2 regions of the Streptomyces sp. NPDC012794 genome follow, and region 2 is predicted to be linked to the other one. Evidence: riboswitches for the same ligand, from Rfam matches in the RefSeq annotation. Region 2 holds a riboswitch; the other holds the start of a gene.
What was found. A riboswitch is a leader RNA that binds a small molecule or an ion and turns the genes downstream of it on or off. The one in region 2 is predicted to bind glycine.

Region 1: linked by a shared signal. The riboswitch ahead of gcvT (glycine cleavage system aminomethyltransferase GcvT) and the one ahead of gcvP (aminomethyl-transferring glycine dehydrogenase) in region 2 are both predicted to bind glycine.

The regions. Positions count from the first base shown of each region.
Region 1 covers NZ_JBIBCI010000010.1:206,001-220,844, forward strand. The annotation lists gene ACFY7H_RS20555 (hypothetical protein) at 1-348, opposite strand, end outside; gene ACFY7H_RS20560 (SsgA family sporulation/cell division regulator) at 434-844, opposite strand; gene ACFY7H_RS20565 (L-serine ammonia-lyase) at 1,019-2,401, opposite strand; gene glyA (serine hydroxymethyltransferase) at 2,735-3,991, opposite strand; gene gcvH (glycine cleavage system protein GcvH) at 4,007-4,387, opposite strand; gene gcvT (glycine cleavage system aminomethyltransferase GcvT) at 4,466-5,581, opposite strand; glycine riboswitch at 5,759-5,862, opposite strand; gene ACFY7H_RS20585 (AAA family ATPase) at 6,121-6,756, shown strand; gene ACFY7H_RS20590 (enhanced serine sensitivity protein SseB) at 6,856-7,590, shown strand; gene ACFY7H_RS20595 (enhanced serine sensitivity protein SseB C-terminal domain-containing protein) at 7,653-8,393, shown strand; gene ACFY7H_RS20600 (ABC transporter permease) at 9,006-9,998, shown strand; gene ACFY7H_RS20605 (ABC transporter substrate-binding protein) at 10,093-11,808, shown strand; gene ACFY7H_RS20610 (ABC transporter permease) at 12,014-13,015, shown strand; gene ACFY7H_RS20615 (ABC transporter ATP-binding protein) at 13,045-14,106, shown strand; gene ACFY7H_RS20620 (ABC transporter ATP-binding protein) at 14,112-14,844, shown strand, end outside.
Region 2 covers NZ_JBIBCI010000032.1:793-15,636, forward strand. The annotation lists gene ACFY7H_RS32330 (sugar phosphate nucleotidyltransferase) at 85-2,583, shown strand; gene ACFY7H_RS32335 (DUF881 domain-containing protein) at 2,672-3,577, shown strand; gene ACFY7H_RS32340 (small basic family protein) at 3,574-3,906, shown strand; gene ACFY7H_RS32345 (DUF881 domain-containing protein) at 3,912-4,796, shown strand; gene ACFY7H_RS32350 (FHA domain-containing protein) at 4,927-5,817, shown strand; gene ACFY7H_RS32355 (MerR family transcriptional regulator) at 5,887-6,651, shown strand; gene ACFY7H_RS32360 (bifunctional nuclease family protein) at 6,715-7,188, shown strand; gene ACFY7H_RS32365 (MerR family transcriptional regulator) at 7,373-8,011, shown strand; gene ACFY7H_RS32370 (DNA polymerase IV) at 8,102-9,523, shown strand; gene ACFY7H_RS32375 (PRC-barrel domain-containing protein) at 9,520-9,876, opposite strand; glycine riboswitch at 10,000-10,098, shown strand; gene gcvP (aminomethyl-transferring glycine dehydrogenase) at 10,295-13,180, shown strand; gene ACFY7H_RS32385 (DUF5999 family protein) at 13,490-13,678, opposite strand; gene ACFY7H_RS32390 (hypothetical protein) at 13,939-14,559, opposite strand.

The sequences.
Region 1 (14,844 bases), on a different contig from region 2:
GAGCTTGGGCCCCTGGTAGACGTTCTGCCCCGCGTCGTCGTGGGCGGCGGCGGGGTGCAGCCGGATCTCCAGGAAGTACTTCCCGGCCAGCGGCACGGGCTTGCCGGACCCGTCGTAGACCAGCTGGGACACGGGGGTGACGGTGACCGGGGGGACGTACCCCTGGAGGTCGATCACGATCCGGTCGAACGTGCAGTGCCCGCCCCAGCGCGCGTTGACGACGAGCGGGGTCTGGGTGCGGGTGGACGTGGTGGCGGCGGAGGCCGGCGACGTGGAGAGCGCGAGCCCGGCGGTGAGCAGGGCGCCCGTGGCCAGGGCCACGATCCGGCGGCGGTGCGGGTGACGCATGATGTCTCCCCGGTTCCGTGAGACGGGGACTGCCTGTCATCTCCTAGGACACCGCCGGGGCGCCCGCGGTTCCGCGCGCCGCGCCTCAGTACGCCAGCAGCGCGCTCAGCTGCGCGTCCAGGTCGTAGTGGCGCCGTTCCTGCCCGCGCGGCACCAGCTCCGTCATCCGCCGGCACAGCGCGCGCACGTCCCTGGCGCGGGCGGAGACCACGCAGCCGAGCTCGCCGTTGCTGAAGCCGAGCAGGACGCGCGGCTCCGAGCCGCTCCAGCGGGGCCACACCTGTACGTCGCCCTCGCCGGTGGGCGCGTGCTGCCCGTCGAGCAGCAGCTCGCGCGCGAACACCCAGCGGGCGAGGTGGGCCCCAGCGCCCCGGAGGTCGACGGCCACCTCGTACGGGCGGTCCGTGCGGTAGACGAAGCGGCCGGTCAGGGGCACGCTCAGGGGGGCGGCTTCCAGCCGCAGCGGCAGGAGTCGGTGGTCGGTGATGATGGCCATCGGCGGCTGCCTCTCGTCGTGCGGGGGTGGTCCGGCGCCCCTCCCCGCACGCTATCGCCGCCCGTGGGCGCGCTCCGGGGCCGAAGGTCCCGAGGGGCCGGGCCGCACGGCCTCTTTTCGGCCACGACCCGGTCCGCACACCGGTCCGGACCCCGCCCGGAGATCCTTATCGGTTCAGCACTCGATCACGTTGACCGCGAGCCCGCCGCGCGCCGTCTCCTTGTACTTGACCTTCATGTCGGCGCCCGTCTCCTTCATGGTCTTGATGACCTTGTCGAGGGAGACCTTGTGGCTGCCGTCCCCGCGCATCGCCATCTTCGCCGCGGTGACGGCCTTGACGGCGGCCATGCCGTTGCGCTCGATGCAGGGGATCTGGACGAGGCCGCCGACCGGGTCGCAGGTCAGGCCGAGGTTGTGCTCCATGCCGATCTCGGCGGCGTTCTCGACCTGCTCGGGGGTGCCGCCCAGGACCTCGGCGAGGGCGCCCGCCGCCATCGAGCAGGCGGAGCCGACCTCGCCCTGGCAGCCGACCTCGGCGCCGGAGATCGAGGCGTTCTCCTTGAAGAGCATGCCGATCGCGCCCGCGGCGAGCAGGAAGCGGACCACGCCGTCCTCGTCCGCGCCGGGCACGAAGTTCACGTAGTAGTGCAGGACCGCCGGCAGCACGCCCGCCGCGCCGTTCGTGGGAGCGGTCACCACGCGCCCGCCCGCCGCGTTCTCCTCGTTGACGGCCATCGCGTAGATCGTCGTCCACTCGCTGCGGTGCATCATCGGGTCGCCCTCGGTGCGCAGCTGGCGCGCCGTGGAGGCGGCCCGGCGCTTGACGCGCAGCCCACCCGGCAGGATGCCCTCGCGGGACATGCCGCGCGAGACGCAGGACTGCATGACGCGCCAGATCTCCAGGAGGCCCTCGCGGATCTCCTCCTCCGTGCGCCAGGCCTTCTCGTTCTCCAGCATCAGGGAGGAAATCGACAGACCGGTCTCGTTGGCCAGGCGCAGCATCTCGTCGCCCGAGCGGAAGGGGTACCTCAGCACCGTGTCGTCGAGCTTGATCCGGTCCTCGCCGACCGCGTCCTCGTCCACGACGAAGCCGCCGCCGACCGAGTAGTAGGTCTTCTCCAGCAGCGGGGCGCCGGAGGCGTCGTACGCGAAGAGGGTCATGCCGTTCGCGTGGTAGGGCAGGGAGCGGCGGCGGTGCAGGATCAGCTGGTTCGGCTCGTCGAAGTCGATCTCGTGGGCACCGCCTATTTCCGCACCCAGCAGACGCAGCTTGCCGCTCTTGCGGATGCGCTCCACCTCGTCGTCGGCGCTCTCGACGTCCACGGTGCGGGGGGAGTGGCCCTCCAGCCCGAGCAGGACCGCCTTGGGCGTGCCGTGCCCGTGGCCGGTCGCGCCGAGGGAGCCGAAGAGCTCCGCCCGGACGGAGGCGGTCTGGGCGAGGGCGCCGTCCTTCTTCAGCCGCGTCACGAACATGCGCGCCGCGCGCATGGGACCGACCGTGTGCGAGCTGGAAGGACCGATGCCGATCGAGAAGAGATCGAAAACGGAGATGGCCACTGGCGGACTCCCGGAACCTCCCCGCTGTGACGGGGAAACAACGACCCGTCCAGCTGCCTGCGGGGGTAGCGGGGGCAGCCGACGGATGGGCGGACTTTGCGGAGGTTTGGGCAAAGAGCGCCGGTGGGCGCCCTTGCCCTGCTATAGCAGCGTACGTCGTTCATGCGGGGGTCGGTCCCCGCGCCGGGGCGTTGCCCGGAGTGATTTCGGCCTCGGCCGCCCCGGACGGACGCCCGGCCGGGCGGGCCGCCGGGCCGGGGCCCGGCGGAGGTTCGGGCCGTGAAAAGGGGCCCGGCCCTGTGCGAGAACACGGCCGGGCCCCCAGGGCCGTCCTTAGAGCGACGGGTACAGCGGGAACTTCGCGGCCAGGGCCGAGACGCGCGCCTTGAGGTCGGCGGCGTCGTAGTCCGGCTTCAGCGCCTGCGCGATGATCTCGGCGACCTCGGTGAAGGCCTCGGCGTCGAAGCCGCGGGTCGCCAGGGCCGGCGTACCGATCCGCAGACCCGAGGTGACCATCGGGGGCCGCGGGTCGTTCGGGATGGCGTTCCGGTTGACCGTGATGCCGACCTCGTGGAGGCGGTCCTCGGCCTGCTGGCCGTCCAGCTCGGAGTTGCGCAGGTCGACCAGGACCAGGTGCACGTCGGTGCCGCCCGTGAGGACGTCCACGCCCACGGCCTTGACGTCGTCCTGCACCAGGCGGGCGGCGAGGATCCTCGCGCCCTCCAGGGTGCGCTCCTGGCGCTCCTTGAACTCCGGCGAGGCCGCGACCTTGAAGGAGACGGCCTTGGCCGCGATCACGTGCTCCAGCGGGCCGCCCTGCTGGCCCGGGAAGACCGCGGAGTTGATCTTCTTGGCCAGCTCCTGCGTCGACAGGATGACACCGCCGCGCGGACCGCCGAGGGTCTTGTGCGTGGTGGTGGTGACGACGTGGGCGTGCGGGACCGGGTTCGGGTGCAGGCCCGCGGCGACCAGACCCGCGAAGTGGGCCATGTCGACCATCAGGTACGCGCCGACCTCGTCCGCGATCCGGCGGAACGCGGCGAAGTCCAGCTGGCGCGGGTAGGCGGACCAGCCGGCGACGATCAGCTGCGGCTTGGACTCCTTGGCGAGGCGCTCGACCTCGGCCATGTCCACCTGTCCGGTCTCGTCGACGTGGTACGGGACCACGTTGTAGAGCTTGCCGGAGAAGTTGATCTTCATGCCGTGGGTCAGGTGACCGCCGTGGGCCAGGTTCAGGCCCATGATCGTGTCGCCCGGCTTCAGCAGCGCGAACATCGCGGCGGCGTTGGCCTGCGCACCCGAGTGCGGCTGGACGTTCGCGGCCTCGGCGCCGAACAGCGCCTTGACGCGGTCGATCGCGATCTGCTCGACCACGTCGACGTGCTCGCAGCCGCCGTAGTAGCGGCGGCCGGGGTAGCCCTCGGCGTACTTGTTGGTCAGGACCGAGCCCTGGGCCTCCATGACGGCGACCGGAGCGAAGTTCTCCGACGCGATCATTTCCAGGGTCGACTGCTGGCGCACGAGCTCGGCGTCGACGGCGGCGGCGACGTCGGGGTCGAGCTCGTGGAGAGGGGTGTTCAGAACGGACATCAGGATCCCCTGGGGTCAGTTACCGGCGGTGAGGGCGGTGTACTCGTCGAAGGAGAGCGCGTCCTTCGGCTCCTCCGACAGGCGCACCTTGAACAGCCAGCCACCCTCGAAGGGAGCGGAGTTCACCAGGGCCGGGTCGTCCACGACGTCCTGGTTGAACTCGACGATCTCACCGGAGACGGGGGAGTACAGGTCGCTGACCGACTTGGTCGACTCCAGCTCGCCACAGGTCTCGCCCTCGGTGACGGTGTCGCCGACCGCGGGGAGCTGGGCGTAGACGACGTCACCGAGCGCGTTGGCGGCGAACTCCGTGATGCCGACCGTCGCGACGCCGTCCTCGGCGGCCGACAGCCACTCGTGCTCCTTGGTGTAACGCAGCTGCTGGGGGTTGCTCATGACCTGATTCTCCTGGATGCGGGGAGGTGGATACGAACGGTGGTCTTGCGGGCTGAGACGGTGGAGCCGGTACGAGGGTTACTTCTGCCGCTTGTAGAAGGGCAGGGCCACGACCTCGTAGGGCTCATGCGTACCGCGAATGTCGACGCCGACGCCGGAGGTGCCGGGCGCGGCGTGCGCCGCGTCGACGTACGCCATCGCGATCGGCTTGCCCAGCGTGGGGGACGGGGCGCCGGAGGTCACCTCGCCGACGACCTCGCCGCCGGCGACCACGGGGAAGCCGGCGCGCGGGACGCGGCGGCCCTCGGCGACCAGACCGACCAGCTTGCGCGGCGGCTTGGTGGCGGCGACCTCGGCGGCGGCCTCCAGGGCGGCACGGCCGACGAAGTCGCCCTCCTTCTCGAACTTCACGACCCGGCCCAGCCCGGCGTCGAAGGGGGTGAGGGCGGTGGTCAGCTCGTGCCCGTACAGCGGCATGCCCGCCTCCAGGCGCAGCGTGTCGCGGCAGGACAGGCCGGCCGGCACCAGACCGGCGTCCTTGCCCGCCTCGGTCAGCGCCTGCCACAGCTCCACGGCGTGCCCGGGGGAGACGAACAGCTCGAAGCCGTCCTCGCCCGTGTAGCCGGTGCGGGCGATCAGCGCGGGCACGCCCGCGACGGTGCCCGGCAGGCCGGCGTAGTACTTCAGGCCGTCCAGGTCGGCGTCCGTGAGCGACTTCAGGATGCCGGGGGACTCCGGGCCCTGGACGGCGATCAGCGCGTACGCGTCACGGTCGTCGCGGACCTCGGTGTCGAAGCCGGCGGCGCGCTCGGTGAGCGCGTCCAGCACGACCTGGGCGTTGGAGGCGTTGGCGACGACCATGTACTCGGTCTCGCCGAGACGGTAGACGATCAGGTCGTCCAGGATCCCGCCGTCCTCCTGGCAGATGTGCGTGTAGCGGGCACGGCCGACGCCGACGGTGGAGATGTTCCCGACGAGCGCGTAGTCCAGGGCCTTCACGGCCTCCGGGCCGGTCAGGGTGATCTCGCCCATGTGGGACAGGTCGAACAGGCCGGCCTTGGTGCGCACGGCGTTGTGCTCGTCGCGCTCACTGGCGTAGCGCAGCGGCATGTCCCAGCCCGCGAAGTCGGTCATGGTCGCACCGAGCGAGCGGTGCAGCGCGTCGAGCGCGGTCAGGCGGGGGGCAGTGCTCATGGGTGTGGCTCCCGGGTCCCAGGGCATGACATGACGAGGAGGTTCCTCCCCATCTGTCATCGGAACCTGAGAGGTTCGCCGAGAGTTCCCGGAGGGGGAACGCCGACTTGCACCTTGGGTGGAGCACGCGCCGGGCCGTCGGGGACGGACGCGGCGGGGCTCGCTTTTCAGATCTGCCTCATCCACGCGGTACGGGGCCTGAGAGATTCAAGGGAGGTACTTGCTCCTTCGGCGCCCGGGCACGGCCTCGCGGCCTGCCGGGACTCTCCCGCGCGGATTCAAGCGGCCGGTATGCAGTTTGGTGTCCAGATGGCGCACATCATTGCACGGGACGGGCGGGAGGGGGCAGTGGGGCCCGCAAGAACGTGCGGTCCGCGCGCTCCGCGGAGGCCGCCGCGCGCGCCGCCCGGCCGTCCGCGCTGTGGAACGTCCGCCCGCAACCGCGGCCGGCGGATTACCGTCTCTTTACATTCAGTGGGCATGGGGCCCTCGCGGCCCGATTCGGGGGGAGACGATTCACTGTGCGGAGGTTCGGAGTGGTGACGACCACGGGCACGGTCGGGGCGGTCCCGGCGCCGCGGAGCGCGGCCCGCCCCGCGGCGGCCGGCGGTCCGGTGCGTGACCTGCGGGGACGGTCCGCGGGGCCGCACCGGCTCGGCTACGCCGCCGGGGACATCGTCGTGGTGTCCGGGCTGCCGGGCGGCGGCAAGAGCACCCTGATCAATCGGGCCGCCGAGACCGGCATCGACTCCCAGGACACCCGCGAGCGCTGGGAGCGCCGCATGCCGTCCGCCCTGCCGTACGCGGTGTACCGGCCGCTGGTGCGCGCCGCCCACTACCGGGGGCTGTGGCGCGAGCTGCGCTCCGGCGCCTCTGTGGTGGTCCACGACTGCGGCACCCAGTCGTGGGTGCGGGCCCTGCTGGCCGCCGCCGCCCGGCAGCGGGGCCGGTCCCTGCACCTGCTGCTGCTCGACACCACCCCCGAGGAGGCCCTGGCCGGGCAGGCCGCGCGGGGCCGCCGGGTGTCGGCGTACGCCTTCGCCCGTCACCGGAGCGCGGTCGCACGCCTCCTGGCCGCGGCCGAATCGGGCCGCCCCCCGCGCGGCTGCGCCACGGTCACCCTGCTGGACCGCCGGGCGGCCTCCGCCCTGAACCGGATCGCCTTCGACGCCTGAGGCGGCGGCGTCCGCGGCGAGCCGCCCGCCCCGGCCCCCCGCCGTAGGCCGAGGTAGCCTCGGGGCGACATCGGCGCGGAACAGGGAGAGCGGGCGCACATGACGGGCAACGGCTGGCCGGCGAACGAGTTGGAGCAGGTGCTCGGAGCGGTGCTCGGCCGGGCGGACGCCGGCCCGCAGATCCTGGAGGCGCTCGGCCGCAGCCGGGTCTGGGTGCCGCTGCCCCAGGGCGGCGGTCCCGACAGCACCTCCCTCGACCTCCCCACGATGCTGATCGGCGGCGAGGCGTACGTCCCCGTCTACAGCTCGGAGGCCCAGTTCCGCTTCGCCGCCGGCCCCGCCATGGACTTCGCGGTCGCCCCCGCGGTCGAGTTCGCCCGCGGCCTGCCCCCGCAGCTCGGCATCGCCCTGAACCCCGAGGGCGCCGTCGGGGTCCCGCTGCCCCCGGCCGCCGTCGCGGAGCTGTGCCGCACCGGCCGTACCGAGCTCGACGGCCCGGCCACCGGCGGCCGCGTCCGGCTGTTCGAACCCGACTGGCAGGACGACCCGGTGGACTTCCTCGCCGCCGCCGCCGAGGAGTTCCGGACCACCGGAGCGGTCGCGGCCGCCCACCGCTGCCTCGCCAGTGTCGAGGGCGGCGACCCCCAGCTCTTCATCGGTGTCCGGCTGACGGGATGGGATCCCGAGGCGCGGAACGCCCCGCTGGAGGCGCTCGGCCGCGCCCTGGCCCGCGTACCGGCGCCCTGGCCGGTGCAGCTGATCCTGCTGGACGCCGCCGAGGACCCGGTCACGGACTGGATTCGTGAGCGCGTACGCCCCTTCTACCTGCCGTAGCGCCGCTTAAGCTGGTTGGGACGTGTGGACGACGGGCGGAAGAAGACGAAGAGGGGTACCGGGTGAGTGCGTCAGGCACGGCCGCGGCCGGGCAGGTCGAGCACATGCTGCGCCAGGTGACTCCCGGGCGCTATGAGAGCTACGAGTCATTCCTGCGCGCCCTCGCCGAGGGCAGGCTGTGGATGCTGCTGTGGCAGGGGCAGCCGGGCTCGCCGGACGCCCAGTACGGCGGCATGGAGGTCGAGGGCCTGGGCTACGCCCCCTGCGTGACCTCCCCGCAGGAGCTGGCCGCGAGCGGCTGGAACCGCGGCTACGAGGTCGTCACCGGCCGGGACATCGCCCGCGCCCTGTACCCGGACCGCTGGGGGCTGTGGGTCAACCCGCACGCCCAGGGCGGCGGCCTCGGCGTGCCGTGGGCCGACCTGCGCCGGGTCGCCACCGGCCTGGACCGGATGCCCGCGGGACCGCTGCGGCTGTCCGAGCCGGCTCTGGAACTCCCGCAGTTCTACGGGCTGCTGACCCAGCACGCGCACCGGACGCCGGCCGTGAGGTCGCTGCGCCGCGCCTGGGTGCAGCCCTCGCTCGGGTCGGCGTACCTCGCGGTGGGACTGGACCTGTACGACGCCTCGGCGCCCGCGCTGGAATCCGTACGGGAGATGATGCGCCAGTCGGTCGGCGCCGTGCCCGAGGGAGTTCCGGTGTGCACGGTCGCGCTGGCGGACGAGCACGATCCGGTGGCGATGTGGCTGCGTGCGCAGACCCGGCCCTTCTACGACCGCGAGGGGCAGGCGGCCGCCTACTGAGCCGCTCCAGGGGCTCCGGGGGCGCGTTCCCCGAGCTGCTTACAGGGATTTCCCGGGTGCGCCCGGACCCTGAGACGGACCCGTCCGACGGACACCGGGCCGCCGGGAACCATGGTTCCCGGCGGCCTTCGCCTTGTCCGGATATCACCGCAGACGGGCGTCCAATTGACGCGGTACTCCACTGAGTTGGCCCTGATGTCCGTTTGTGTACCGAACGGACGGTCTTGCTCCGCTGAGCCGTCAGCGGAGTCCGGATAACGGGAACCACGGCCTCAGATCACGGTTGCGCATCCATTCATCTGCGGGTCTGGCGGCTGGTCGAGCGCCCGATGAAGACTCCCCACCCAAGAGCCGGTCAGTCCTCTCGGACGCGGTTCGGCACGTGGTTCCGCCGTTCGTCCCGACACGGCGCACCCGTACTTCCCGCACCTCAGCAGCACCGCACCGCCCGCACCGCACCCTGCTCCACCCACAGCACGGCCGCACCGCCAGCACCTCGCACCTCGTACGCGTTCACGTGCCCCGAGCACTCGAGCGCCACTCCGCACCAACGCCGCCACAGCGGCGGGCATGGGCCGACCCACCCGTCGGCCGAGAGGGGTCCCCACCACGATGACGGCACCACTGCACGACACGAGCGCGGAAACACCCGCACCCGTGTCCGTAGCCGACGTCCCTGCCAAGGCCATCGAAGGCCGCTCGCCCGGCCGCATCGCCTGGATGCGGCTCAAGCGCGACAAGGTCGCGCTGACCGGCGGCGTGATCGTGATCCTCCTGATCCTGGTGGCGGTCTTCGCGCCGCTGATCGTGAACCTGCTGGGCCACGACCCCAACGAGTTCCACGAGGACATGATCGACCCGGACCTGGGCACGCCGCTCGGCTCCTTCGGCGGCATCAGCTCCGACTTCCTGCTGGGCGTCGAACCGACCAACGGGCGCGACGTGTTCAGCCGGATCGTCTACGGCGCCCGCATCTCGCTGGTCGTCGCCTTCCTGGCGGCCTTCGTCTCGGTCGTCCTCGGCAGCCTCCTGGGCGCCCTCGCCGGCTTCCTCGGCGGCTGGGTGGACGGGATCATCAGCCGCCTGATGGACCTGCTGCTGGCATTCCCGCAGCTGCTGTTCACCATCGCCCTGGTCTCCGTCGTCCCCAACTCCTTGTGGGGGTTCGAGGGTTCGGGCGTCCGCATGGGCGTGCTCATCCTCGTCATCGGCTTCTTCGGCTGGCCCTACATCGGCCGCATCGTCCGGGGCCAGACGATCTCCCTGCGTGAACGCGAGTACGTCGAGGCCGCGCGCAGCCTCGGAGCCGGCCGCGGCTACATCCTGATCAAGGAGCTGCTGCCGAACCTGGTCGCGCCGATCCTCGTCTACGCCACGCTGATCATCCCGACCAACATCCTGACCGAGGCGGCCCTCAGCTTCCTGGGCGCCGGCGTGAAGCCGCCCACCGCTTCGTGGGGAAAGATGCTCTCCGACGCCGTCCCCATCTACCAGGACGACCCCATGTACATGGTGGTCCCCGGCATGACGATCTTCATCACCGTCCTGGCGTTCAACCTCTTCGGGGACGGGCTGCGCGACGCACTCGACCCCAAGGGCAGCTGAACCGCTTCTTCGATTCACCACCTATGGAGGTTGGACAACCGTGATCCGCAGAAAGCAGGCTCTCGCGATCACCGCCGTGATCGCCGCCCTCTCGATGACCGCCGCGTGCGGTGGCAACGGGGACAAGAAGGCCGAGAACAAGGCCGACGGCGACAGCGGCAAGGGTTACAGCGGTGCCGCCACCGCCGTGATCAACCCCTCGGAGGACAAGGGCGGCGAGCTCAAGCTCTGGTCCCCCCAGGACGTCGACTACCTCGACCCGGCGCGCGCCTACTACGGCTTCGTGTGGAACATGCAGCGGCTCTACGTCCGCAGCCTGCTCGCCTACGACGCCAAGCCGGGCAAGGACGGCACCAAGGTGGTCCCGGACCTCGCCGAGGCCCTGCCGGTCATCAGCAACGACGGCAAGACGTACACCCTCAAGCTCAAGGAGGGGGTGAAGTTCGAGGACGGTACGCCGATCACCTCGAAGGACATCAAGTACGGCATCGAGCGCGTCTTCGCCCAGGACGTCCTGTCCGGCGGCCCGACCTACCTGATCGACCTCCTGGACCAGGGCCAGAAGTACCCCGGCCCGTACAAGGACACGGACCCCAACAAGATGGGTCTGAAGACGGTCGAGACGCCGGATGACCGGACGATCGTCTTCAACTTGGCGAGCGCCAACTCGGACTTCAGCTACCTGCTGGCCATGCCGTCCTCCTCGCCGGTCCCGATGGGCAAGGACACGGGCGCGACCTACACCAACAAGCCGATGTCGACCGGTCCTTACAAGGTCGAGAGCTTCACCGCCGGCAAGGGCGCGACCTTCGTCCGCAACGAGAACTGGGACCCGAAGACGGACCCGATCCGCAAGGGTCTGCCGGACAAGGTCTCCTTCACGGTCACCACCAACCCGGACGACATGGACCAGCGCCTGCTCTCGGGCGACATCGACATGGCCGTCGACGGCACCGGTGTCCAGCAGGCCGCGAAGAACAAGATCCTGAAGGACGCGAACCTCAAGAAGAACGCGGACAACCCCTTCACGGGCTACATCCGCTACTTCGCCTTCCCGCAGACGGTCGCGCCGTTCGACAACATCGAGTGCCGCAAGGCCGTCATCTACGCGGCCGACCCGAAGTCCCTCCAGACCGCGCGCGGCGGCCCGACCAGCGGTGACCTCGGCGCGAACATGCTGCCGGCCGGCGTCCCCGGCTCGGACAAGAGCTACGACCCCTTCGGTCTGACGAAGGGCAAGCCGCAGGAGGCCAAGGCCAAGGAGGCCCTCAAGGCCTGTGGCAAGCCCGACGGCTTCGAGACCACCATCGCGGTGCGCAACAACCGCGCCCCCGAGGTGAAGACGGCCGAGTCCCTCCAGGCCTCCCTCGCCAAGGTCGGCATCAAGGCGACGATCGACCAGTTCGACGGCAAGCTCTCCTCCTCCACGATCGGTTCGCCCGAGAACGTGAAGAAGAAGGGCTACGGCATCATCGTCATGGGCTGGGGCGCCGACTACAACTCCGGCGCGGGCTTCCTGCAGCCGCTGGTCGACGGATCGTTCATCCTGCCGAACGGCAACAACAACTACACCGAGGTCAACGACCCCGAGATCAACGGCCTGTTCGACAAGGCCGCTGCCGCCCCCTCCCCGGAGGCCGCCGCCCCGTTCTACGGGGAGATCAACAAGAAGGTCATGGACAAGGCGCTCTACCTGCCGATCAACTTCGACAAGGCGCTCGTCTACCACAACCCGCGCCTGACGAACGTCTTCTTCAACGAGTCCTTCGGCAAGATCGACCTCGCCACCGTGGGCATCGCGCAGAAGTAGCAGGAGCACAGAAGTAGCAGGCTGCCCGGCGATGAGCCGGGCAGCCGGGCAGCCCGGCCGACCGCCGGGCAGGCAACCGCAACTCAGCACGTAAGTAAGTGCCTTCACCGCACATGCGCTAGTCCGAAGGGCAGGTGAAGGCCGCAGGCGCTGGCCGCCGCCCCCACGAGGGGCGGCGGCCAACAGCCCCGGGCGGCCGACTGCAGTGCTCGTCTACCTCATACGGCGGCTGTTCAACGTCGCCGCCACGCTGCTGGTGGTCTCCTTGGTCACCTTCGGCATCTTCTTCGCGGTCCCGAAGCTGACCGGCAGCGATCCCGCGCTCATGTACGCCGGCCGGGAGACCAACGAGACCGCCCTGGCGGGCATCCGCGTCAAGATGGGCTTCGACAAGCCCATCTCCGAGCAGTACCTGCTCTTCGTCAAGGGCATCTTCGCCGGCCGCGACTACGACGGCGGCACCGAGATCACCCACTGTGCGGCTCCCTGCTTCGGCTACTCCTTCAAGACCGAGGCGCCCGTCTGGGAGACCATGATGGACCGCATCCCGGTCACCCTCTCGCTCGCCCTCGGGGCGGCCGTGATCTGGGTGATCGCCGGTGTGGCCACGGGCGTGATCTCCGCCCTCAAGCGCCGCACCGCCATCGACCGCACCGTCATGGTCGGAGCGCTCGCCGGCGTCTCCCTGCCGATCTTCTTCACCGGCATGGTGGCCCCCGCGATCTTCGTCTACAGCCTCGGCTGGCTGGACGTCTCCAACTACAAACCCCTCACCGAGGATCCGCTGGCCTGGCTCAACAGCCTGATCCTGCCCTGGGTCACCCTCGCCTTCCTCTTCGCCGCCACCTACGCGCGCATCACCCGCGCGACCATGCTGGAGGTGCTCGGCGAGGACTACATCCGCACCGCCCGGGCCAAGGGACTCAAGGAGTCCGTGGTCATCCGCAAGCACGCCCTGCGCTCCACGCTCACCCCGGTCGTCACGATGTTCGGCCTCGACCTCGGCGGGCTCCTCGGCGGCGCCGTGCTCACCGAGACCACCTTCAACTTCCAGGGCCTCGGGACGGCGGCCGTCGCCGCCATCGGTGCCGGCGACCTCCCCGTGATCATGGGGGTCACCCTGCTCGCCGCGCTGTTCGTGGTGATGGCCAACCTGATCGTGGACCTGCTGTACGCCGTCATCGACCCGCGCGTGAGGCTGACGTGACCAAGAACGATTCCGACCAGCCGGCCTTCGTGCCCGAGCAGGGCGGCGCGCGCGACGCGGCCCCCTTCCTCTCCGTGCGCGACCTCAAGGTCCACTTCCCGACCGACGACGGCCTGGTGAAGTCCGTCGACGGCCTCACCTTCGACCTGGAGCGCGGGAAGACCCTCGGCATCGTCGGCGAATCCGGCTCCGGCAAGTCGGTGACCTCGCTGGCCATCATGGGCCTGCACCGCACCGGCAACGCGCGCAGCCGCCCGCACATCTCGGGCGAGGTGGTGCTCGACGGCGAGGACCTGGTCAGCGCCGACGCCGACCACGTACGCCGGCTGCGCGGCCGCAAGATGGCGATGGTCTTCCAGGACCCGCTGTCCGCGATGCACCCGTACTACTCGGTCGGCAAGCAGATCGTCGAGGCGTACCGGACCCACCACGACGTGGACAAGAAGAAGGCCCGCGCCCGCGCCGTCGAGATGCTCGACCGCGTCGGCATCCCGGAGCCCCACCAGCGCGTGGACGCGTACCCCCACGAGTTCTCCGGCGGCATGCGCCAGCGCGCGATGATCGCGATGGCGCTCGTCAACAACCCCGAACTGCTCATCGCGGACGAGCCGACCACCGCCCTGGACGTCACCGTCCAGGCGCAGATCCTCGACCTGATCCGCGACCTCCAGAAGGAGTTCGGCTCCGCGGTCATCATGATCACGCACGACCTCGGTGTGGTCGCCGAGATGGCCGACGAGATCCTCGTGATGTACGGCGGCCGGTGCGTCGAGCGCGGCACCGCGGAGAAGGTGTTCTACGAACCCCGCCACCCCTACACCTGGGGACTGCTCGGCTCCATGCCGCGCATCGACCGCGACCAGACCGAGCGGCTGATCCCGGTCAAGGGCTCGCCGCCCAGCCTCATCAACATCCCGAGCGGCTGCGCGTTCAACCCCCGGTGCCCCTACGCCGACGTGCCCAAGGGGGGCATCACCCGCACCCAGCGGCCCGAGCTGACCCAGGACGACAGCCGGCACTGGTCCGCCTGCCACATGTCGCAGGAGGAGCGGACCCGGATCTGGACCGAAGAGATTGCGCCGAAGCTGTGACGGACATGAAGAAGGACACCGCCGCCCAGGACCCCGCCGAGGGCTCCGCCCCGGGCTCCGGGACCGTCACCGAGGCGGAACCGCTGCTGAAGGTGACGGGCCTGGTCAAGCACTTCCCCATCAACAAGGGGCTGCTGCGCCGCGAGACCACCGCCGTCAAGGCCGTGGACGGCATCGACTTCGACGTCCGGCGCGGTGAGACCCTCGGCGTGGTCGGCGAGTCCGGCTGCGGCAAGTCGACGATGGGCCGCCTCATCACCCGCCTGCTGGAACCGAGCAGCGGCCGCATCGAGTTCGAGGGCAAGGACATCACGCACCTGAGCGTGGCGGGCATGCGCCCGCTGCGCCGCGACGTGCAGATGATCTTCCAGGACCCGTACGGCTCGCTGAACCCCCGGCACACGGTCGGCGCGATCGTCTCGGCCCCCTTCAAGCTCCAGGGCGTCACCCCCGAGGGCGGCATCAAGGCGGAGGTCCAGCGGCTGCTCGCCCTCGTCGGCCTGAACCCGGAGCACTACAACCGCTACCCGCACGAGTTCTCGGGCGGCCAGCGCCAGCGCATCGGCATCGCGCGCGCCCTGGCCCTCAAGCCGAAGCTGGTCGTCGCCGACGAGCCGGTCTCCGCGCTCGACGTGTCGATCCAGGCGCAGGTGGTGAACCTGCTGGACGACCTCCAGGAGGAGCTCGGCCTGACGTACGTGATCATCGCGCACGACCTGTCGGTCATCCGGCACGTCT
Region 2 (14,844 bases):
ACTGACGCGGATGAGTTGCGGAGTATCCGCCCCGGATGAGTGAGGTCGGCTGGACCGTCATCTCTCTAGGAGGACTCTTCCGACATGAAGGCCGTCGTGATGGCCGGTGGCGAAGGTACGCGGCTTCGCCCCATGACCTCAAGCATGCCCAAGCCGCTCCTGCCGGTGGCGAACCGGCCGATCATGGAGCACGTGCTGAGGCTGCTCAAGCGGCATGGGCTCAGCGAGACCGTGGTCACGGTGCAGTTCCTGGCGTCCCTCGTCAAGAACTACTTCGGTGACGGCGAGGAGCTCGGCATGGAGCTCACCTACGCCAACGAGGAAAAGCCTCTCGGTACCGCCGGCAGCGTGAAGAACGCCGAGGAAGCCCTGAAGGACGACACCTTCCTCGTCATCTCCGGCGACGCGCTGACCGACTTCGACCTCACCGACCTCATCAATTTCCACAAGGAGAAGGGCGCACTGGTCACGGTGTGCCTGACCCGGGTGCCGAACCCGCTGGAATTCGGCATCACCATCGTGGACGAGGAAGGGAAGGTCGAGCGCTTCCTCGAGAAGCCGACATGGGGGCAGGTGTTCTCGGACACCATCAACACCGGCATCTACGTGATGGAGCCGGAAATCTTCGACTACGTCGACCCGGACGTCTCGGTCGACTGGTCCGGTGACGTCTTCCCCCAGCTGATGAAGGAAGGCCGCCCGATCTACGGCTACGTGGCCGAGGGCTACTGGGAGGACGTGGGCACCCACGAGAGCTACGTCAAGGCGCAGGCCGACGTCCTCGAGGGCAAGGTCCAGGTCGACATGGACGGCTTCGAGATCTCGCCCGGCGTGTGGATCGCAGAAGGGGCCGAGGTCAGCCCCGACGCCGTGCTGCGCGGGCCGCTGTACGTCGGGGACTACGCCAAGGTCGAGGCCGGGGTGGAGCTCCGCGAGCACACCGTCATCGGGTCGAACGTGGTCGTGAAGAGCGGTGCCTTCCTCCACAAGGCCGTCGTCCACGACAACGTCTACATCGGCCCCCACAGCAACCTGCGCGGCTGCGTCATCGGCAAGAACACCGACATCATGCGGGCAGCCCGGATCGAGGACGGAGCCGTCATCGGTGACGAGTGCCTCGTGGGTGAAGAATCCATCGTTCAGGGCAATGTGCGCGTCTACCCGTTCAAGACGGTCGAGGCCGGTGCCTTCGTCAACACCTCGGTCATCTGGGAGTCCCGCGGCCAGGCACACCTGTTCGGCGCCCGGGGAGTCTCCGGGATCCTGAACGTGGAGATCACCCCCGAGCTGGTGGTCAAGCTGGCGGGCGCCTACGCGACGACGCTGAAGAAGGGCGCGATCGTCACCACGGCCCGTGACCACTCCCGAGGCGCCCGTGCGCTCAAGCGCGCGGTGATCTCGGCGCTCCAGGCCAGCGCCATCGACGTCCGCGACCTGGAGAACGTACCGCTGCCGGTGGCGCGCCAGCAGACGGCCCGCGGCGCGGCGGGCGGGATCATGATCAGGACCTCGCCCGGGGTGCCGGACTCGGTGGACATCATGTTCCTCGACGAGCGGGGAGCCGACCTCTCGCAGGCGCAGCAGCGCAAGCTGGACCGGGTGTACGCACGTCAGGAGTACCGGCGTGCCTTCCCCGGGGAAATCGGCGACCTGCAGTTCCCGTCGAGCGTCTTCGACTCGTACACGGGCTCGCTGCTGCGACGGGTGGACACCACCGGGATCGCCGACGCCGGGCTCAAGGTCGTCGTGGACGCCTCGAACGGCAGCGCGGGGCTAGTGCTGCCCAGCCTGCTCGGCCGGCTCGGCGTCGACGCGCTGACGATCAACCCCGGCCTGGACGAGTCCCGGCCGACCGAGACGCGGGAGTCCCGACGGGCCGGGCTGGTGCGCCTCGGGGAGATCGTGGCGTCGGCGCGGGCGGCCTTCGGGGTGCGGTTCGACCCGGTGGGCGAGCGGATCTCGCTGGTGGACGAGCGGGGCCGGATCATCGAGGACGACCGGGCGCTGCTCGTGCTCCTCGACCTGGTGGCCGCCGAGAAGCGCAGCGGCAAGGTGGCCCTGCCGGTGACCACGACGCGGGTCGCCGAGCAGGTGGCGGCGTACCACGGCACCCAGGTGGAGTGGACGACGACCTCGCCCGACGACCTGACCCGGGTCGGCCGGGAGGAGACGACGATCTTCGGCGGGGACGGGCGGGGCGGGTTCATCGTCCCCGAGTTCAGCTCCGTGTTCGACGGGTCGGCGGCCTTCGTGCAGCTGATCGGACTGGTGGCCCGGACGCAGCTCACCCTGAGCCAGATCGACGCCCGGATTCCCCGTGCGCACGTGCTCAAGCGGGACGTGCCCACGCCGTGGGCGGCGAAGGGCCTCGTCATGCGGCGGGTCGTGGAGGCGGCGGGTGACCGTCAGGTGGACACCACCGACGGGGTGCGCGTGGTCGAGGCCGACGGGCGGTGGGCGCTGGTCCTGCCGGACCCGGCGGAGGCTGTCACCCACCTGTGGGCCGAAGGCCCCGACGACGCCTCCGCCCAGGCGCTCCTCGACGAATGGGGTGCGGTCGTGGACGGAGCCGGGCAGCACTGACGCGCGGTGCCGGCGGGCCGGGTGCGGGGATCTCCGCCCCGGCCCGCCGGACGAGCGCATTGGGTGGGGGCGGCGCCGACATGCGACGATGTGCGGCATGTCGCAGCCGCCCAACAACCGGAGCTCGGCCACACCGCCGGCGCGCCCGGACGCGTCCATGTCGCTGCTGACCCATGTGATGGACCACAGCCTCGACGAGGGCTATGCGGAAGCTTCGGCCCGGCGCGAGGCGGAGGGTACGGCGGGGCTGCCCCGTACGCTCAAGGCCAAGCTCGGGCTCGCCGCGGGGCTGGTGCTCGCCGCCATGGTCGTCACGCTCGGTGCCGCGCAGGCGCGTGTCTCGGCGCCGGTGCTGGCCAAGGAGCGTCAGGAACTGATCGACCGGGTGCAGCGGGCCGATGACCACGCGGACGGTCTGGAGCGCGACACGGACCGGCTGCGGACCGAGGTCGCCGACCGGCAGCGCGTGGCGCTGAAGCAGCAGGTCGGCGAGCGGGGCAGGCTGGTGGAACTGCTGGCGGGCGCAACCGATGTGCGTGGTCCCGGCGTCAAACTGATCGTGGACGACGCCAAGGGCGCCTCCTCTGGCGGCGGTGGCGGCCCGCGCGAGAGCGCCGGGTTCTCGAACACCGGCCGGGTGCGCGACCGCGACATGCAGCGGATCGTCAACGGACTGTGGCAGGCGGGGGCCGAGGCCGTGTCGATCAACGGGCAGCGGCTGACGGCGCTGTCGGCGATCAGGGCCGCGGGTGACGCGATACTGGTCGACAACAAGCCCCTGGTGCCGCCCTACGAGGTCCTCGCGGTGGGCGACAAGAAGGGGCTCGGGACCACGTTCCAGGACTCCGTGGACGGCCAGTACCTGCACGTCCTGCAAGAGAGCTACGGGATCCGCTCCAGCCTGACCCCGATGGACGAGGTGCGGCTGCCGGCGGCGTCGAGCCTGACCGTCCGCTCAGCCACAGCAGAAGAGCCGAAGAAGGGTGCATCGTGATCGCGGTACTGGGCCTCTTGGCCGGAGTGGTGGTCGGGCTTCTGGTCCGGCCCGAGGTGCCGGCCGTGGTGGAGCCTTATCTGCCGATCGCCGTGGTCGCCGCGCTCGACGCGGTGTTCGGCGGTCTGCGCGCGATGCTGGACGGGATCTTCGTCGACAAGGTCTTCGTGGTGTCGTTCCTGTCGAACGTGGTCGTGGCCGCGCTGATCGTCTTCCTCGGTGACAAGCTGGGCGTCGGCTCGCAGCTGTCGACGGGTGTGGTCGTCGTCCTCGGCATCCGGATCTTCTCCAACGCCGCGGCCATCCGCCGGCACGTCTTCCGGGCGTGAGGCCGATGAGCACGGAGAACACCCCGCCCGGCGAGCCGGAGGTCCCCGGCCAGTCCGGGTCGAGGCCCCAGCAGCCCCAGCAGCCCCAGCAGCCACAGCAACAACCCGCGTCGGAACAGGCCGGGCCCCAGGAGCCCCCGCGGCAGCCCGGGCCCGCCGTGCCGGAGGAGACCGGGCGCCAGCGCCTGGCCGCCGGGCTGTGGCCGCCCCGGTTCAGCCGGGCCCAACTGATCGTCGCGCTGCTGTTGTTCGTCCTGGGGCTCGGTCTCGCGATCCAGGTCCGCTCCAACAGCGACTCCAGCGCGCCGCTGCGCGGTGCCCGTCAGGAGGACCTGGTACGGATCCTCGACGAGCTGGACGGGCGGACCCAGCGCCTGGAGGACGAGAAGCAGAGGCTGGAGGACCAGCGCAAGGAGCTGCAGAGCAGCTCCAACCAGGCCGAGGAGGCTCGGCGGCAGACGGTTGAGAAGGAGCGCCAACTGGGCATCCTGGCCGGTACGGTGGCCGCACAGGGCCCGGGGATCACGCTGCGGATCACCGACGCCAAGGGGCAGGTGCGGTCCGACCAGCTGCTGGACACCCTCCAGGAGCTGCGGGCGGCCGGGGCGGAGGCGATCCAGATCAACGGGGTGCGCGTCGTGGCGGGCTCGTACTTCTCGGACGAGGCCGGCGGGGTCGGGATCGACGGTAAGAAGATCACACAGCCCTATGAGTTCAAGGTCATCGGCAAACCGCAGGATCTGGAGCCCGCGCTCAACATCCCGGGAGGTGTCGTACAGACCATGGAGAAGGAACAGGCGACCGTTGCCGTCACACGGTCGGCGAAGATCGTTGTGGATGCCTTGCGGGCTGCGAAGCAGCCTGACTACGCTCGGTCGTCATCGTCGTGACGCGTAGCGGTGTGCGGACGCTCTCACGCGGGCCGGCGCCTGCGGGGGGTCGACGCACGGAAGTCGCCGTGCGTGGTGGAAACTGTCTGGTGGTTACGGACGTTGTCAGAATGTCCGGGTCGGCAGGTGTGTGCATGCAGAGTTCGTCCTGCCCCACGGGCGGGTCTGTTTCGGTCAAGGGGAATCGCCCGTGAAGTTGTTTGAGAAGTTGTTCGGCAAGAAGAAGAACGAGGAAAGCGGTGGCTCGCGGCATCGCGCGGGGCAGCCGGGAGCGGAGGGGCAGGGCGACAGGCCGCTCTTCCGCGACGAGGTGGCCGGCCCGGGTGACCCTGCGGGGGGCGGCGCGTCGTCCGTTGACCCCGCCGGTTCCGGACGCATAGGTTTCGGTGAACCGTCAAGCTCCAGTGCGGGTGGAGGGTTTGCCTCCGACCCCTATGCCACCAGTGCCTCCGCGGGGCAGCCGCGGCGCGAGGAGCCGTCCATGTCGGCCGAGCAGACGTGCGGCAGGTGCGGACACCGCAGCGATGCGGCGAGCCGTTTCTGCTCCAACTGCGGGGCGCCGCTGCGGCCGGGTCTGACGCCGGAGCGTGCCTCGGAGACCACGTCCACCATCTCGATCTCCGGCCTCGAGGCCTACGAGGCCGAGGGGTCGGGCCAGCACCTGTCGTCCTCGCTGTCCCCCGAGGCCCAGGCCGCGGTGGAGGCGCTGCCGCCCGGTTCCGCCCTGTTGATCGTGCGGCGCGGGCCCAACTCGGGCAGCCGGTTCCTCCTGGACGGCGAACTGACCACTGCGGGCCGGCACCCGCAGAGCGACATCTTCCTGGACGACATCACCGTGTCCCGCCTGCATGTCGAATTCCGCCGGAGCCCGGAGGGCGGCTTCACCGTCGCCGACGTGGGCAGCCTCAACGGCACGTACGTGAACCGCGAGCCGATCGAGTCCGTCGCCCTGCACAACGGTGACGAGGTGCAGATCGGCAAGTACCGGCTGGTCTTCTACGCGAGCCTGCGGGGCGCCTGACCCCCTCGGACACCGTCCGGGGGGAACCCCACCCCCGGACACCCTCCGGGGGGACCCAGGGAAGGTTCCATGCTGCGTACCCCGACGGGCGGTGCCCCGAAGAACGGCACCGCCGGCTCGGCCGGACAGCTGGTCAGCATCGGCACGGTGCTGACCACGCTGCGGGACGAGTTCCCCGAAGTCACGATTTCGAAGATCCGCTTCCTGGAGGCGGAGGGGCTGGTCGAGCCCCGGCGCACACCTTCCGGATACCGCAAGTTCAGCGCGGCGGACGTCGAGCGGCTCGGGCGCATCCTGCGCCTGCAGCGCGACCACTACCTCCCGCTGAAGGTGATCCGGGAGCAGCTCGACGCGCTCGACCGCGGAGAGCAGATCCGCATCCCCGCGCCCGCCGCGCACGGGGAGTCGGTGGATCCCGCGCAGTCCTCCGCCGGGGGCGGGGAGGCCGGCGGGGAGCGGCCGACGCCGGCCCGGGTGGGCCGGGCCGAGCTGATCGCCGCCGCCGAGGTGGACGAGGCGCAGCTCGAGGAGTGGGAGTCGTACGGACTCGTCTCCGAGGCACCGGGCGGCGGGTTCGACGCCGGGACGGTCACCGTGGCCCGGCTCATCGCGGACCTCGGGCGGTTCGGACTCGAGCCCCGGCACCTGCGGGGCATGAAGGCGGCGGCGGACCGCGAGGCCGGCCTGGTGGAGCAGCTGGTCTCCCCGCTGCGTCGGCACCGCAACCCGCAGACCAGAGCCCATGCCGAGGCCACCATGAGGGAGCTCACGGGGCTCTCCGTACGGCTTCACGAGGCCCTGGTCCAGACCGCTCTCGGGCTGCGTCCGCACTGACCGGAGTGGTCCCGGGGGAGCCCCGACTACCCAAACCTGCCGAGCAGGTCCTAGGGTTGCTGTGTGAACGAGCTCGACGTTGTGGGTGTCCGGGTGGAAATGCCCTCCAACCAACCGATCGTGCTCCTGCGTGAAGTGGGAGGCGACCGGTACCTCCCCATCTGGATCGGTCCTGGGGAGGCGACCGCCATTGCCTTCGCGCAGCAGGGCATGGCCCCTGCCCGGCCGCTGACGCACGACCTGTTCAAGGACGTGCTGGACGCGGTCGGCGAGGAGCTCACCGAGGTCCGGATCACGGATCTGCGGGAGGGCGTCTTCTACGCGGAGCTGGTCTTCGCCAGCGGAGTCGAGGTGAGCGCGAGGCCGTCGGACGCCATAGCGCTGGCCCTGCGCACGGGAACGCCGATCTACGGCAGTGACGGTGTGCTGGACGACGCCGGAATCGCCATTCCCGACGAGCAGGAGGACGAGGTGGAGAAGTTCCGAGAATTCCTCGACCAGATCTCGCCCGAGGACTTCGAGACGGGCCCCCAGTAGCCGCGCCGACGGTCGCGTCATCCACCGTGAACGGTCAGCCCATTCAAGTAGCCTTTCCCCGCAATGGGGTACGGGAAACCACTCTCAGGGTGATTATCACTCGGCGTGCCGAGTGTGGCGATCGTTGACGCACCCCTGGTCACTGCCTACCTTCGAGATGGCAGGTCAAGGACGGAGGGTCGGCGTGAGGATCACGGGCGACGGTACGACCGGGGGCACCCCCGCGCGGAGCGATGGTGGGCCGTACCCGCTGCACAGTGGTGCGGCGGGGTCCGTGCACCGTCAGCCGGCGCCCGCGCCGGTCGGACCGGTGAGCGACGGCCCGGTGTCCGAACAGGTCGGCTACCGGGGACCGACGGCGTGCGCCGCCGCCGGGATCACGTACCGGCAGCTCGACTACTGGGCGCGGACCGGGCTGGTGGAGCCGAGCGTGCGGCCCGCGTACGGCTCGGGGACCCAGCGGCTGTACAGCTTCCGCGACGTGGTCGTCCTGAAGATCGTCAAGCGCTTCCTGGACACTGGAGTGGCGCTGCAGAACATCCGCACCGCCGTGCAGCACCTGCGCGACCGGGGCTTCTCCGACCTGGAGCGCATGACGCTGATGAGCGACGGCGCGACCGTGTACGAGTGCACCTCGCCGGACCAGGTCGTGAGCCTGCTCCAAGGCGGTCAGGGCGTCTTCGGCATCGCGGTGGGCGTCGTCTGGCGCGACGTCGAGAACGCGCTGTCCCAGCTGCACGGCGAGCGCGTGGACACCGGGGAGACCCTGGTCCGCCACAACCCGGCCGACGAGCTGGCCGCCCGCCGGAACCGGGCCGTCTGAGCCCGCCCCGCGCCCGTGCCCCCGGGGGCGGGACGCGGGCCGCGGCCACGGATCACCGCGTTGTCAGTGGCATGGGGCAGCATCGGTACCGTGAGAGCCGCGCCGACCATCCTGCACCTGGACATGGACGCCTTCTACGCCTCCGTCGAGCAGGCGTCGAAGCCCAGTCTGCGCGGGAAGGCCGTGATCGTCGGAGGGCTCGGGCCGCGCGGGGTCGTGGCCACCGCCTCGTACGAGGCCAGGCGCTTCGGGGTGCACTCGGCGATGCCGACCGCCCAAGCCCGCCGGCTCTGCCCGAACGGCGCGTACCTGATTCCGCGCTTCACCCTCTACCGCGAGGTCAGCGAGCTGGTCATGGGCCTGCTCCGGGAGCTGTCGCCGCTCGTGGAGCCGCTCAGCCTCGACGAGGCCTTCGTGGACCTGGAGGCGGGCGGAGCCGCCTTCGACTCGGAGAGCGCCCGCGCCACGGGGGAGCGTCTGCGGGCGGAGATCCTGGCGCTCACGGGGCTCAGCGGCTCGGTCGGACTGGCCGGGTCCAAGATGCTGGCCAAGGTGGCCTCGGAGGAGGCCAAGCCGGACGGACTGCTGCTGATCGAGCCCGGCACCGAACGCGAGCTCCTCGCGCCCATGTCGGTGCGCACCCTTCCGGGGGTCGGGCCGGCCACCGGTGAACACCTGCGCCGGGCCGGGATCACCACCGTGGGGGAGCTGGCCGAGGCGGGCGAGGACGAACTGGTGCGGATGGTGGGCAGGGCGCACGGGGTGGGGCTCTACCGGATGGCGCTGGGTCTGGACGACCGGCCGGTGGTCGCCGAGCGCGACGCGAAGTCCGTGTCGGTCGAGGACACCTTCGACGTGGACCTGCACGACCGGGTACGGATCCGCAACGAGGTGCAGCGGCTCGCGGACCGCTGCGTGGGCCGGCTGCGCGGCTCGGGACACTCGGGGCGGACCATCGTCCTGAAGGTCCGCCGGTACGACTTCTCGACCCTGACCCGCTCGGAGACGCTGCGGGGGCCCACCGACGACGCGGCCGTGGTGCGGGAGGCTGCCGCGCGGCTGCTGGAGGGCGTGGACACCACCGGCGGCGTGCGGCTGCTGGGGGTGGGGGTGACGGGGCTCGCGGACTACACCCAGGAGGACCTGTTCGCCCACGCGCTGGCCGCCGCCGCGGAGGCGGAGGAGGCGGCCGGCGCCGGGGCCACGGGGGCCGGAGGAGCCGGAGGAGCCGGCGACGACCCCGCGGAGTCCTCCGGCGAGGCGGAGCCGCCCGAGGAGCCGGCGCAGGCCCTGGAGGGCACGGAGGCCGCTCCCGTACGGCACTGGGCCGCCGGGAGCGACGTACGGCACGCGGTGTACGGGCCGGGGTGGGTGCAGGGCAGCGGGGTCGGCCGGGTGACCGTACGGTTCGAGCAGCCCGGATCAGCCCCGGGCCGGGTCCGCACCTTCCGGCTGGACGACCCCGAGCTGGAGGCCTCGGACCCGCTGCCCCTGGTAGGGGAGGGCCCTTAGGGCCTGTCCTGCGGGTGGGGGCGCTGGAAGTCGGAGGGGAGGGCCACGTCGAGGCCGTAGTGGTGGTAGAGCTGGAGCTCCTGTTCGGGGGAGAGGTGGCGGCCGACGCCGAAGTCGGGGGCGTCCTTGATCAGGGCGCGTTCGAAGGGCACGCGCAGGGCGTCGTCCACCACCTCGCTGGGTTCCAGGGGGACGAAGGCGTCGCGGCCGAAGAGGCCCGTCCGGACGGCGGCCCACTCCGGGACGCCCGTGGCGTCGTCGAGGTAGACCTCGTCCACGGTGCCGATCTTGGCGCCGTTGCGGTCGAACGCCTTGCGGCCGATCAGGCTGCGCGGATCGATGTCGGTCTGCACGGTCCCTCCGTACGGTCGCAGTGATGCAGAGCTCATCCGTCATGACTACAAAAGTGCATATTTGAAGAGGGGGCCACTCGAGGGAGGGTCGAGATCCTCGCTGGTAGGCTGGGTGACGGCTGTTGACCCTGTGCGGGAGAGTCCTCCGAGTGAGTACGACGGAGGCGCCGAAGGAGCAAATCCTCCCCGGAATCTCTCAGGCATACGTACCGCACGTGACGAGGCCACTCTGGAAAGCAGGGGCAGGCTCCGGACCCGCAGTACCGGCGCTTCTCCTCACCGACGGTGAAAGCCGGAGCTCTCGGGCGAACCCCGCGGCTCCGGTGAAGCTCTCAGGTTGAGATGACAGAGGGGGAGGCCGTCCGGGTGCCCGCGCCGTGGTGCCCCTCGCAGGTCATACGACCAGGAGGCCTCCGTTATGACCGCCAACCGCATTCCGCTCTCCCAGCTCGAGCGGGGCATCCCCTTCGAGCAGCGTCACATCGGCCCGGACGCCGAAGCGCAGGCGAAGATGCTCGCCCAGGTGGGCTACGGCTCCCTCGACGAGCTCACCGCCGCCGCGGTACCGGATGTGATCAAGACCGCCGAGGCGCTGAACCTGCCCGAGGCGCGCACCGAAGCCGAGGTGCTGGCCGAGCTGCGCTCGCTCGCCGACCGCAACCAGGTGCTCTCCTCGATGATCGGTCTCGGCTACTACGGGACCTTCACCCCGCCGGTGATCCTGCGCAACGTCATGGAGAACCCGGCCTGGTACACGGCGTACACCCCGTACCAGCCGGAGATCTCGCAGGGCCGCCTCGAGGCGCTGCTGAACTTCCAGACCCTCGTCGCCGACCTGACCGGTCTGCCGACCTCCGGCGCCTCCCTGCTCGACGAGGGCACCGCGGCCGCCGAGGCCATGTCGCTGGCCCGCCGCGTGGGCAAGGTCAAGGACGGCGTCTTCCTCGTCGACGCCGACGCGCTGCCCCAGACCATCGCCGTGATCGAGACCCGCGCCGAGCCCACGGGCGTCGAGGTCGTCGTCGCCGACCTGTCCGAGGGCATCCCGGCCGAGATCGCCGAGCGCGGTGTCTTCGGCGTGCTGCTCCAGTACCCGGGCGCCTCCGGCGCCGTCCGTGACATCAAGCCGGTCATCGACCAGGCGCACGAGCTCGGCGCGATCGTCACCGTCTCCGCCGACCTGCTGGCCCTGACCCTGCTGACCTCCCCGGGCGAGCTGGGCGCGGACATCGCCGTCGGCACCACCCAGCGCTTCGGCGTCCCGATGGGCTTCGGCGGCCCGCACGCCGGCTACATGGCCGTCCAGGGCAAGCACGCCCGCTCGCTGCCCGGCCGCCTCGTCGGCGTCTCCGTGGACGCGGACGGCAACAAGGCGTACCGCCTGGCCCTGCAGACCCGCGAGCAGCACATCCGCCGCGAGAAGGCCACCAGCAACATCTGCACCGCGCAGGTGCTGCTCGCCGTCATGGCCGGGATGTACGCGGTCTACCACGGCCCGGACGGCCTGAAGACGATCGCGCGCCGCACCCACCGCTACGCCGCGCTGCTCGCCGCGGGCCTGACGGCCGGCGGGGTCGAGCTGGTCCACGGCTCCTTCTTCGACACCGTCACGGCCCGCGTGCCCGGCAAGGCCGCCGAGGTCGTCGCCGCCGCCCGTGAGGGCGGGGTCAACCTGTACCGGGTCGACGCCGACCACGTCTCGGTCGCCTGCGACGAGACCACGCGCCGCGCCGACCTCGAGGCCGTCTGGGCCGCCTTCGGTGTCACCGCTGACATCGAGGCCCTGGACGGGACCGCCGCCGACACGCTGCCCGAGGGCCTGCTGCGCTCGGACGCGTACCTCACCCACCCGGTCTTCCACCAGCACCGCTCCGAGACCGCGATGCTGCGCTACCTGCGCAAGCTCTCGGACAAGGACTACGCGCTGGACCGCGGCATGATCCCGCTGGGCTCCTGCACCATGAAGCTCAACGCGACCACCGAGATGGAGCCGGTCACCTGGCCCGAGTTCGGCCAGCTGCACCCCTTCGCCCCGGTCGAGCAGGCCGAGGGGTACCTCACGCTCATCAACGAGCTGGAGGAACGTCTCTGCGAGGTCACCGGCTACGACAAGGTCTCCATCCAGCCGAACGCCGGCTCCCAGGGCGAGCTCGCCGGTCTGCTCGCGGTGCGCGCGTACCACCGCGCGAACGGCGACGAGCAGCGCACCGTCTGTCTCATTCCGTCCTCCGCGCACGGCACCAACGCCGCCAGCGCCGTGATGGCCGGCATGAAGGTCGTGGTCGTCAAGACCGCCGACGACGGCGAGGTGGACGCGGACGACCTGCGCGCCAAGATCGAGCAGTACCGTGACGAGCTCTCCGTGCTCATGATCACCTACCCGTCGACGCACGGTGTGTTCGAGGAGCACGTCGCCGACATCTGCGCCCAGGTGCACGAGGCCGGCGGCCAGGTGTACGTGGACGGCGCGAACCTGAACGCCCTGGTGGGCCTGGCCAAGCCGGGTCACTTCGGCGGCGACGTCTCGCACCTGAACCTGCACAAGACCTTCTGCATCCCGCACGGCGGCGGCGGCCCGGGCGTCGGCCCGGTCGGTGTCCGGGCGCACCTGGCCCCGTACCTGCCCAACCACCCGCTCCAGCCGGCCGCCGGCCCCGAGACGGGCGTCGGCCCGATCTCGGCCGCGCCGTGGGGTTCGGCGGGCATCCTGCCGATCTCCTGGTCGTACGTCCGCCTGATGGGCGGCGAGGGCCTCAAGCGCGCCACCCAGGTGGCGGTGCTCGGCGCCAACTACATCGCCAAGCGCCTGGAGCACCACTACCCGGTGCTGTACACCGGTCCGGGCGACCTGGTCGCGCACGAGTGCATCATCGACCTGCGTCCGCTGTCGAAGGCCACGGGTGTGAGCGTCGACGACATCGCCAAGCGCCTGATCGACTACGGCTTCCACGCGCCGACCATGTCCTTCCCGGTGGCCGGCACGCTGATGATCGAGCCGACGGAGTCCGAGGACCTCGCCGAGATCGACCGCTTCTGCGACGCGATGATCGCGATCCGTGCGGAGATCGAGCGGGTCGCGGCCGGTGAGTGGCCGGTGGACGACAACCCGCTGGCCAACGCCCCGCACACCGCCGCGGCGCTGGGCGGCGAGTGGAACCACCCGTACACCCGCGACGAGGCCGTCTTCCCCGGGGGCGTCTCCGCCGCCGAGAAGTACTGGCCGCCGGTGCGCCGGATCGACGGCGCCTTCGGCGACCGGAACCTGGTCTGCTCCTGCCCGCCGCTGGACGAGTACGACCACTGACACGGCAGCCGGGCCCGTAGCTGACGGGCCGGTGACAGGGTGAAGGGGCCGGTCCCGGAGCATTGCGCTCCGGGACCGGCCCCTTCTTCGTCCGTGCGTCCGCGCCGTGCGGTGCCCTAGGCCGTCTCTTCCGGATCTTGCTCCCCCAGCTACCGCTGGGAGGTGCCCCCAGACCCGCGACGCCTGGCACGGCACCTCGCCGCGTTGTCGGCGCAGCCGAGTACGTCCGGTACGCGCGCTGTGCCTCCGCCTTGCGAGGCACCGCACCAGACGCCGCGGGCTTGACCGGCAAGATCCGGAAGAGACGACCTAGGCCACCGCGAGCGGGCGGTGCGGAGCGATGATCTGGCCGTCCGGCAGCAGCTCACCGGTGTCCTCGAAGAGCAGGACGCCGTTGCACAGCAGGCTCCAGCCCTGTTCCGGGTGGTTGGCCACCGGGCGCGCGGCCTCCCGGTCGGCGGATTCTGATGACGGGCAGGCAGGCTGGTGCTGGCACATGGATGGGTTCTTTCGCTGCGGTGTGGTCTGTTCGCTACGGCTCGATGCGTGATTCATGGCCGTCCCCCTGGGTCGTCCCCGCGCCTGCGGGGAGGATGTCCTCAGTGTTCCCCCAGGACGGCTGCTTCGCAGGTATTTCCCGGCAGCTGTCCTCTTGGAATGAGGACGCATCACCCGTGCGGGCGGTTCACGCCAACTCCCCTGTCATTTCGGGTGGTTCGCATTGGCCCGAGCGGACTAGGCCGAATGGGTGACTCGGGTCAAGCCGCCGGGGCCGCCAGGGTGGGAGGGGCCGGTGGGGCGGTCCGGGTCAGCCGGTGGGTCAGTACGGGCAGCAGCTCCGAGACGGGGTGCGGCCGGAAGGGTGCGATCCCGGGCGGCGCCGGGGCCAGCGGAACCAGCAGGTCGGCGGCGGCGGGGAGGCCGGCGGCGGCGTCGGCGCCCACCGCCCCGTGCAGCCACAGGGTCAGCATGTACAGCTCGGGCACGGACAGCAGCCGGGGCTGGTAGGCCTTGCCGAGCGACTCCGCCTGGCGCAGGGCGCGTTCGGTGGCGGCGACGTAGGGGCCCTCGAAGAAGTGGGAGAAGGCCCAGCCGTCCGGGGTCAGGCGGGTGTCGGCCGCCGCGATGAAGCGGTCGCCGCTGCGGATCAGGAACCGCCAGCCGGTGAGACGGGTGCGGGGCGGGCGGCCGCCGGCCGTGTGGCCGGACACGCCCAGCCGGTCGAGCACGTGGACGGGGAGCGCGAGTTCGGCGGTCATCGGACCCTGGACCGCGCGCAGGGCGGGGGTGTGTGCCTCGTGGACGGCGGTGGGGGAACCGAGTGCCGCGAGGACGCTGCGCAGGGCGGGCGCGGGAGCCGGGGGGACATGCAGCGGCATGGTGGGTCGCCTCTCACTTGGGAGACCGGTGGTACGGGGGAAAGTGCGGACGGAGCTGTCGCATTCTGGGGTCAGAGGTGGGCCTTGGGGCAATGGCCGCGCGCCAACTCTCTGCCTCGTTTGCGGAGTTTATACGACATGTGTTCACGCAGTGTTTCGGCTAGCCGTCCTGCCTATTGCCGGCAAGGCGCCTTCCGGTCTCGCTGCCATGGTATTCATGCCGGTTGCGCGTGGACAGACCGCGCTGACCTGGAAGGTTACCGGAAAGGTGCTCGGCTGGAAAGC